2 regions of the Flavobacterium sp. FG19 genome follow, and region 2 is predicted to be linked to the other one. Evidence: riboswitches for the same ligand, from Rfam matches in the RefSeq annotation. Region 2 holds a riboswitch; the other holds the start of a gene.

Region 1 (4,219 bases), on a different contig from region 2:
TAAAATTTTCTTTTTCATATCAATATCTTTTTAAAAGATTACTAATACAAAGTTGACGCGATTACAGGACAATAATTTGTCGTAAAAGAATTATGATTTGTTTGAAAGGAACTGCTGTTTTACTTCATTGGGACGCATCCCGAATTTTTTATGAAAGGCATTCGAAAAGGAGCTTAAACTTTCGTAACCCACTTCCCAGGCCGCTTCCTGTACCGTTTTTTCGCTTTCACGAAGCAGTTCATAAGCCTTATTTAACCGTTCTTCCTGTACATATTTAAAGACCGGAATTCCAAATAACTCTTTAAAATTCTTTTTTAGTTTGCTGCTGTTAAGTCCTACCATTTTAGATAATTGGGTGATCGATGGCGGTGCAGTATAATGGGTGGTTACAATTTCTTTGGCCTGAAAAAGTTTGTTTTTGTCAGCTTCAGACAAATCCGGTTTTTTATCAGAAGTTAAAAGGGCAAAAAAATGCGCCAGAAGCTCATTGACCTGACTTTTTAAAAACAACAAACGGGTGTTTCCGGTATAGGGCGTATTAAATATTTTTTGTACGGCCAGCTGCATTTCGAGCGTCATATAAAAAGAGGGACCCTTTACAAAATGCTCTTTGGGCTTTAACAGCTGCGGCAGATGGTTTTCAAAAATTTCTTTTTCGGCCTGCGGCAGTGCGTTGAGGTTTTTGAGTTTGGTAAAAATACTGATAGACTGCAGCGGTTTATCCGGTTCAATCTTATGTGAGAATTCGACTTTCTGATTGCCAAAAAAACAAATCGCGAGTCCGGTAGTATTGACCAGATATTTAGTCTGTTTATTATGTTTGATTTCCAGCTCCACATTGCCCGAACCATAAAAAGCAAAACCCACGGCATCACCGTCAATTTCGCATTTCTGGACTATTGTTTTAGCGGTATTGGATTGTTCAATTAAAACAATAAAATCATTTAATTCTATAATATCTGTTGTCATACTATGAGCAGGAGTTGAAATGTAAAAGTATAAAAAAGTAAGAGGAGTTTTACTGCAGTGTCTTTCTTAAAATCAGGATTGGGGCTCATAAAACAGATTTATTAGTTTTTTAGCTTTCTTGTTATAATTGTAATTAAATACGGTTAAAATTATTTTTTTATAAAGAGAATCTTATATTTGTACCTGATTTTGGTCTGTTTTTTTAGAATTTTGTAAAAAAACGGTTAAAAGGGAATCAGGTGTAAATCCTGAACAGGCCCGCTACTGTAAGTTCTGTAAAGTCTTTAAACGTTACTTATGCCATTGTTCGCTGCTGCGGATGAGAAGGCTGTTTTAAAGATGGAACAAGTCAGGAGACCTGCCAAGATCACATAGTTTAAGACTTTCGTGGTACAAAGTTGAAGAGCAAGAACAGACCTGTTATTCTGATAACGGGACTTTTTCCGTTTGGTTTCTTTAGAATACATCACAGAAAGTTTAAGTAATTAAATGAGTGATGTATAAAGCCCGAAAACTACTTTTATTCTTTTTTGCCATAGTTCCTTTTGTACTTCATTCGCAGGTATCTCAGGATAGTTTACGAATTTTAAAAGAGGTCGTATTAAAAGCAAAACCTTTTCAGGAGGTGATTCCCGTACAGACTCTTTCGGGTAAAACCCTTGAAAATCTGGCAAGTCATAATGTGGCCGATGCGCTTCGTTATTTTGCCGGAACCCAGATTAAAGATTATGGCGGACTGGGCGGACTAAAAACGGTCGATGTACGAAATATGGGAACCCACCATGTTGGGGTTTTTTATGACGGAATCCAGCTGGGGAATGCCCAGAACGGAGTAACCGATTTAGGGAAATATTCGCTCGACGATATGGAATCCCTGACGCTTTACAATGGACAGAAAAGCGAAATATTTCAGTCTGCCAAAGATTTCTCAGCCGCTTCCACTATTTATCTGCGAACCAAACGCCCGGTTTTTACCGGAAGCAAAAAAACGAATCTGCTTTTTCGTTATAAAACCATGTCGATTAATTACAATGATCCTTCTTTTCGCTGGGAACAAAAGCTTAGTGATAAAGTAAGCTTAAGTGTCAGTTCTGAATACATAAAATCCAACGGGCAGTATACTTTTCGATACAAAAGAAAAAATCAGGATGGTACAGTGGCTTATGATACCACAGCTACAAGATGGAACAGCGATATTGAAGCCCTGCGTTTTGAATCCGGTCTTTACGGGAAAATAAACAAAGGTTCGTGGGATGCCAAAGTGTATTACTACGATTCTCAAAGGGGAGCGCCAGGTGCCATAGTCGAAAACAAATTCTCAGACGGATTCAGGCAGTACGATAAGAACTTTTTTGCCCAGTCCTTTTTGGTAAAAGAGTTTTCTGAAAAATATAAATTTCAGGCCAGGGCCAAATATGCCTACGATTATACGCATTACGTGGCCAGAGATACCACCAGTGTTTTGGGTGAAACCGTGACCGAAGGAGCGCAGTCAGACGATAGCTACTATCAGCAGGAAGTTTATTTTTCGGCAGTCAATATGTACAGTATTTTAGCAAACTGGGATATTTCACTTTCAACCGATTTTCAGTACAATAAATTGAATGCGACCCGAAGAGGAATCCAAACCCAGTTTTCTTTTCCGCAGCGTTATACGGCCTTGTTTTCTCTGGCAACTTCCTACAGACTGGGCGGCTTAAAAGTGTTAGGAAATGTAATAGGGACTTATGTGCAGGAAGAAGTACGCTATAATGCCAAAGCTCCTGACAAAACAGAATATACTCCGGCTTTGTTTCTGGGGTATACTCCCTTTAAAAAATACGATTTCAGCTTAAGGGCTTTTGCCAAACGTATTTTCAGGATGCCCACTTTTAATGATTTGTATTATACGATGGTTGGATCCAGTACGCTGCGGCCGGAATATATGAATCAGTATGATGTTGGGTTTACCTATCATTTTCCTCAAAAGGAAGGTTTTTTTGATGAGTTTTCTTTTCAGGCAGATGCTTATTATACCGATACCAAAGATAAAATCGTAGCCGCTCCAACGGGCAATTTATTCCGCTGGATGATGACCAATATGGGAAAGGTGAGAGGAAAAGGAATCGAAACGGTGCTTACAGCAGGAACTCATTTTGATAAAGTATTCTTAAATGCGAATGTAACCTACACCTATTCTGAAAGCCGCGATTTTACCAGATTCGTTGGCCTGGAAATGTCTTCTTATGGCGATCAGATTCCGTATACTCCGTGGCACAGCGGCTCCGGAATCCTGAATGCGGCCTATGAATCCTGGAATTTTAATTACAGTTTTATTTATGTAGGGAAACGCTATAACGGAAACGTAAACAATATTCCGGTCAACGAAGTACAGCCCTGGTACACACACGATGCCTCGGTAAAAAAATCATTTGCTGTTAAGGGCTATAAATGTAACGCTGCCATAGAAGTGAATAACGCTTTTAATCAGCAGTATGAGGTAATTTATAATTATCCAATGCCCGGACGAACGTTTAAGTTTATAATCAGTATCGCACTATGAAAAAGGTCGTTATAAAAATACTAACCGGTTTATTTATTGCCATTTCTCTGGTTTCCTGCCGGGAAGATGAAACCATTTTTCTGTCGGCAGATAAAACAGTAGCCGAACCCAGAAATGACGGAAAAATTGAAGGTTTTTACCTGCTCAATGAAGGTAATATGGGAATGAACCGTGCCAGTATCGATATCTTTAATTACAGAACCGGAACTTATACCACAGATGTGTATTCAGAACGAAATCCGGCTGTGGTTAAAGAACTTGGAGATGTGGGTAACGACATAAAAATTTACGGAAATAAAGTATATGCCGTCATTAACTGCTCCAATAAAGTAGAGATTCTGGAAAAATGGACGGCAAAACGCATCAAAAAAATAGACATTCCCAACTGCCGTTATGTTGCTTTTTATAAAGACAAAGCTTATGTCAGTTCCTATTCCGGTCCCGTGGCGATTGATCCTAATGCCGAAATAGGTTTTGTAGCCGAGATTGATACGACTTCGCTGGAAATAAAACGAAAAGTAACCGTGGGTTATCAGCCCGAACAGATGGTCGTGCATAACGGAAAATTGTATGTAGCCAATTCAGGAGGCTATCGTGTACCTAATTACGACCGGACTGTTTCTGTAATTGATCTGGAAACTTTTACTGAAATCAAAAAAATAGATGTAGGCATCAATTTGTACAGCATGCAGATTGACAGCAGGGGCG
Region 2 (4,219 bases):
ATCGGTTTACAATATTAATCACATTGGATCCTCCTGCAATGATATAAGCTTTATCGCCGTCAAAAAAGATATTTTGGACAAATTTCCCAAGAAGTTCATTTTTTCCGTTTACAGTAGTGTAAACATCTTTTGTGAAAGTACTGAAGTCATTACTTGAAAATGAAACAGTTCCCACATCAGAGCTTCCTTCATTTAAAATGAAAAAACCGTTTTCATACTGTCCTTTTGGTTCGTCAGTATCGGTGTTATCATCATTATCACTCGAACAAGAGGCTAATAGTGATACGCTGAGTGCTATTAAAAGTAATTTACTAAGTTTCATAAATATTAAAATTTTAGAGTTAAATACATATTGAAATTGCGGCCAGGCATAGGTCTGTTTTCCAGACTTTCATAATCTTCATTGAAAAGGTTCAGCACCTGAAAACCTAGTTTGAAAGAATCCAGAAATTTAAAATCATAGTCAATTCCTAAATTAGAGACGGTGTAGGCTTCAATAATTTCATCAGGATTATTATCTGCTCTTGTGTATACAAAACCATTATACAAAAACTGATAATAGGCTGATATCCGGTTTCGGGAATAGGCTGCCGAAGCAGTTACTTTGTTATAAGGAACAAAGAACAGCTGATTTTTGGTTTTTTCATCTTTAGAAGCGGTATAGGCATAAGCCGCATTGGCACTCAGATGATTTTTGCCCAGTTGTTTTTTCCAGCTTAAGAGTGTTTCTGTTCCATAACTATTAACTCTGTCCTGATTTTGGGGAGTCCAGATACCGCTTTGTCCGGGTACCCATTGCAGCAGATCTTTAATTTTCATGTAGTAGAAAGTCTGTGTGAGTGAAATGTTTTTAAATGTAAACACATTTCCAATCTCGGCCTGATAAGAGCTTTCTGGTTTTAAATTAAGATTTCCGCCCGGTTCCCAATACAAATCATTATAAGTTGGAATTCTGAAGTTTCGGGATACATTAAGTTTAAAAGTATACCATTCATTAAACTGATAAGAAGAACCCAATGAAAACAAAACCGGGGACTTATAATTGTCTGTGAATTCTTTTCTGATTCCCAATTCGTTTTTCCAGTTTTTGGAGAAATCCTGTTTTATTAATATTCCTGCTGAACTGATCTCTCTGATATGATCGCCAAAGCTGGTTCCGTAACCTTTAGTTTTATTATAGTCTAAGATTGCGTTAACCTGGGTAGATTTAAAAAAGGTATAGCCTAAATCTGCTTTAGTAATTAGATTTTCGGTTTTACCATAGCTGTAATAGTCTTTTGTGTTGTCGGCGTAATATTGGTAGTTCTCAAAAATATAGGCCGTTTTGAAATTAGCTTTAAGTTTTCCGAAATTACCATCGTATTCGAGAAGGTTTCGATTAAAGCCATTTACATATTTGCTTTTAGTGTCCGATTCGGTAATTAAAGAAGTATTACGATCGGTATTTGAGGTCTGACTGTACAGTTTGAGTGTGTTTTTGGCATCAATTTTATATCCAAGATTAGCACTTGCGGTTATTATATCGTACTGCCCGTTTTGGTTCCAGCGCTGTTCGCCCCTCCAGGTATAACGGTTCAGATATTTATAATCGTTTGTCGAACTGTTTTTGGAAAAGCCAATTTGAGCGCTCCATTTTTTATTAGAGATATTAGTCTTATAATTTATTCCAATCGTATTAAAACTTCCGTAATCCAGTTTTAAATTATTCTCAAAACGATTATTAAATACTAAATCGTTATTTAAATGAACCGTTCCGCCAATGGCACCGCTTCCGTAAATAACACTTCCGCCTCCGGCTTTTATGCTGACCGAATTATAATCGGAACCCGAAATTGTATTAAAATCGGTACTTCCGTTCATTTGCGAATTGATATTGATCCCGTTCCAGATTACGGCTGTCTGCGAAGAAGTAGTTCCTCTAAAGGAAACCGTAGAAAGCATGCCTCTTCCGTATTCTTTGAAATAAAGCGTTGAATTGAAGTTGAGTAAATCGGTCAGTAAAGCTTCGTTTCTGTTTATCACAGAATCATTGAGTTTTACAACAGACTGAGAATTGGAGAATTTTTTAAGCTGGGTATCAGAAACTACCACTTCTTTTAAGGCAATAGAATCTCTCTGCGCCGAAACGAACTGACACAGCATTAAAAGAAAAAAAATAAAACGTATTCTCAAAGTCATAATTTCTCCACTCTTTTTCCCGAGAGCTCGATATTGGTTATAAAGGCAGGTCTCCTGGCTTGCGTCTTGTTGTTTACCTTCCCATTCGCCGGGGCGAGCAGTGGTTTTGCAGTTACAACAAGCATTCTTTTCAGAATTAAGCTTACAGTTGCGGGTACAGCTCAAGATTCTACTTGATTCCCTTTTAATGTGTTTTATAACAAAAAACACAACCTTAATTTGCTGCAAAGATAGAGTTAAAAATATTCATTATTCAAATTTGTTTGGGTTTTAAGAGTAAATAGTCAAACAAAGGCATGATTTATAATTCTATTCTTATAATTTCGCCAAAATTCACTTTATTTTCAAAAGCATCTTTTAAAGGCGCAGAAGTTTGATGACACAAAATACTTCTTATAACACCGGCATGACAAACAATGATTACGGGATGTTTTATTGCTGAAATTTTATCAGCTAAAAACTGCCCGACCCTTTCATGTAATTCCACAAACGATTCACCATTGGAAACCGGAATATTAACAAAATCTTCCATCCAGGGATTTAATTCTTCCGGCGGGATTTCATTCCAGTTTTTCAGTTCCCAGTCACCAAAATTCATTTCTTTCAAACGGTCGTCTTCCTGATAAGAAATGGGATTTATATTTTCCTGAATATGTTTAGCTAAAAGAGCGCAGCGTTTTAATGGACTTGAGAAGATAACAGCTTCCCTTGGTAATCCTGAAACAATTGTGCTGAAAGTTTCATCAAAAGGAACTGCGATATCTACATCAGACTGACCGTAACAGATTCCTTTTTCACAGACTGTTTCGGTATGGCGTACTAAATAAATTTCCATATAAAAAGTATACTGAGATAATATATAATTTCACAAACCTGCTGTGTCGCTCCCAGACAGTCCCCCGTATAACCGTCAATCCATTTTTGAAAATACCGGGCTAAAAAATATCGGGTAATAAAAACCGGAATTATGGCTAAAATCAATCTAAGGTTAAAATAAGCGAATGCAGACAACGGAATTAATCCAAAAAAGAAAGAGCCGAAAACTTCTTTCCAGGTAAATTGTTTCGCAATGGGTTTGCTTTTACTTGAAGCATCTTCACGTGAATAGTCATGAGTAAAAATGATGCTGATTGCAGCCAGGCGACTCAAAGAATGAGCCGAGATAAAAAGTAAATAAATTAAAAGATTACTAGTTGTAAAAAGGGAAATAGATTCTGAAAGCAGTCTGAATTTTGCCAGAAAAAGTAAAACAAGACCAATCGCACCATAAGCGCCAATAGCGCTGTCTTTCATAATAAGGAGGATTTTTTCTTTGGTCCAGCCGCCGCCAAATCCGTCGCAGACATCGGCAAATCCGTCCTCGTGAAAAGCTCCGGTTGTTAAAACTGAGGCAATAATGGCAAAAATAACAGCTGTTTCTACAGAAAGAAAAAGGGAGAAGACATAAAAAAACAGAAATGAAATACTGCCGACAATCCAGCCGATAAAAGGGAAATACCGGGTGGCTTTATTTAAATAATCCGGATCATGATTAATGTTCTTCGGACAGGGAATACGGGTGTAAAACATTAAACAGGTAAAGAAAATATGAAGTTCTTTTTTCATTTAAAGGAGATGAATTGAAAGGTTATATTCTGATAAAACTGAAAACTGAGACCGGGGACCGGGACTAAAAAAACTACTTCCTGCTGACACCCGCACTCTCAAAACTAGCCATTTCATTCAAAAAAGCTTCAGCCGATTTTAAAACTGGAAAAGCGACAGCGCAGCCGGTTCCTTCGCCTAAGCGTAAATCAAGATGTAGAATAGGTTTTGCTTCAAGATAATTTAACAGTTTTATATGTGCTTTTTCAGCAGAACAATGACAGAAAACAGCATTGTCTTTAATGTTAGGATTGATTTTAGAAGCGATTAAATAGGCAGCTGTACAAATGAAACCGTCAACCAGAATAATCATTTTATTTTCATAAGCGGTTAGCATGGCACCTGCCATCAGGATAATTTCAAAACCTCCAAAATAGGCCAGATACTCTTTTAATTC

What was found. Region 2 has a riboswitch for cobalamin ahead of ACODST_RS03845 (TonB-dependent receptor plug domain-containing protein). Riboswitches for the same ligand answer to the same signal wherever they lie in the genome.
Region 1: linked by a shared signal. The riboswitch ahead of ACODST_RS25060 (TonB-dependent receptor) and the one ahead of ACODST_RS03845 (TonB-dependent receptor plug domain-containing protein) in region 2 are both predicted to bind cobalamin.

The regions. Positions count from the first base shown of each region.
Region 1 is NZ_JBMDKA010000037.1:34,278-38,496, forward strand. It holds gene ACODST_RS25050 (NAD(P)H-binding protein) at 1-18, opposite strand, end outside; gene ACODST_RS25055 (helix-turn-helix domain-containing protein) at 91-969, opposite strand; cobalamin riboswitch at 1,143-1,349, shown strand; gene ACODST_RS25060 (TonB-dependent receptor) at 1,466-3,511, shown strand; gene ACODST_RS25065 (YncE family protein) at 3,508-4,219, shown strand, end outside.
Region 2 is NZ_JBMDKA010000003.1:45,522-49,740, reverse strand. It holds gene ACODST_RS03850 (DUF5074 domain-containing protein) at 1-322, opposite strand, end outside; gene ACODST_RS03845 (TonB-dependent receptor plug domain-containing protein) at 328-2,178, opposite strand; cobalamin riboswitch at 2,206-2,410, opposite strand; gene cobC (alpha-ribazole phosphatase) at 2,480-3,013, opposite strand; gene ACODST_RS03835 (adenosylcobinamide-GDP ribazoletransferase) at 2,998-3,783, opposite strand; gene cobT (nicotinate-nucleotide--dimethylbenzimidazole phosphoribosyltransferase) at 3,857-4,219, opposite strand, start outside.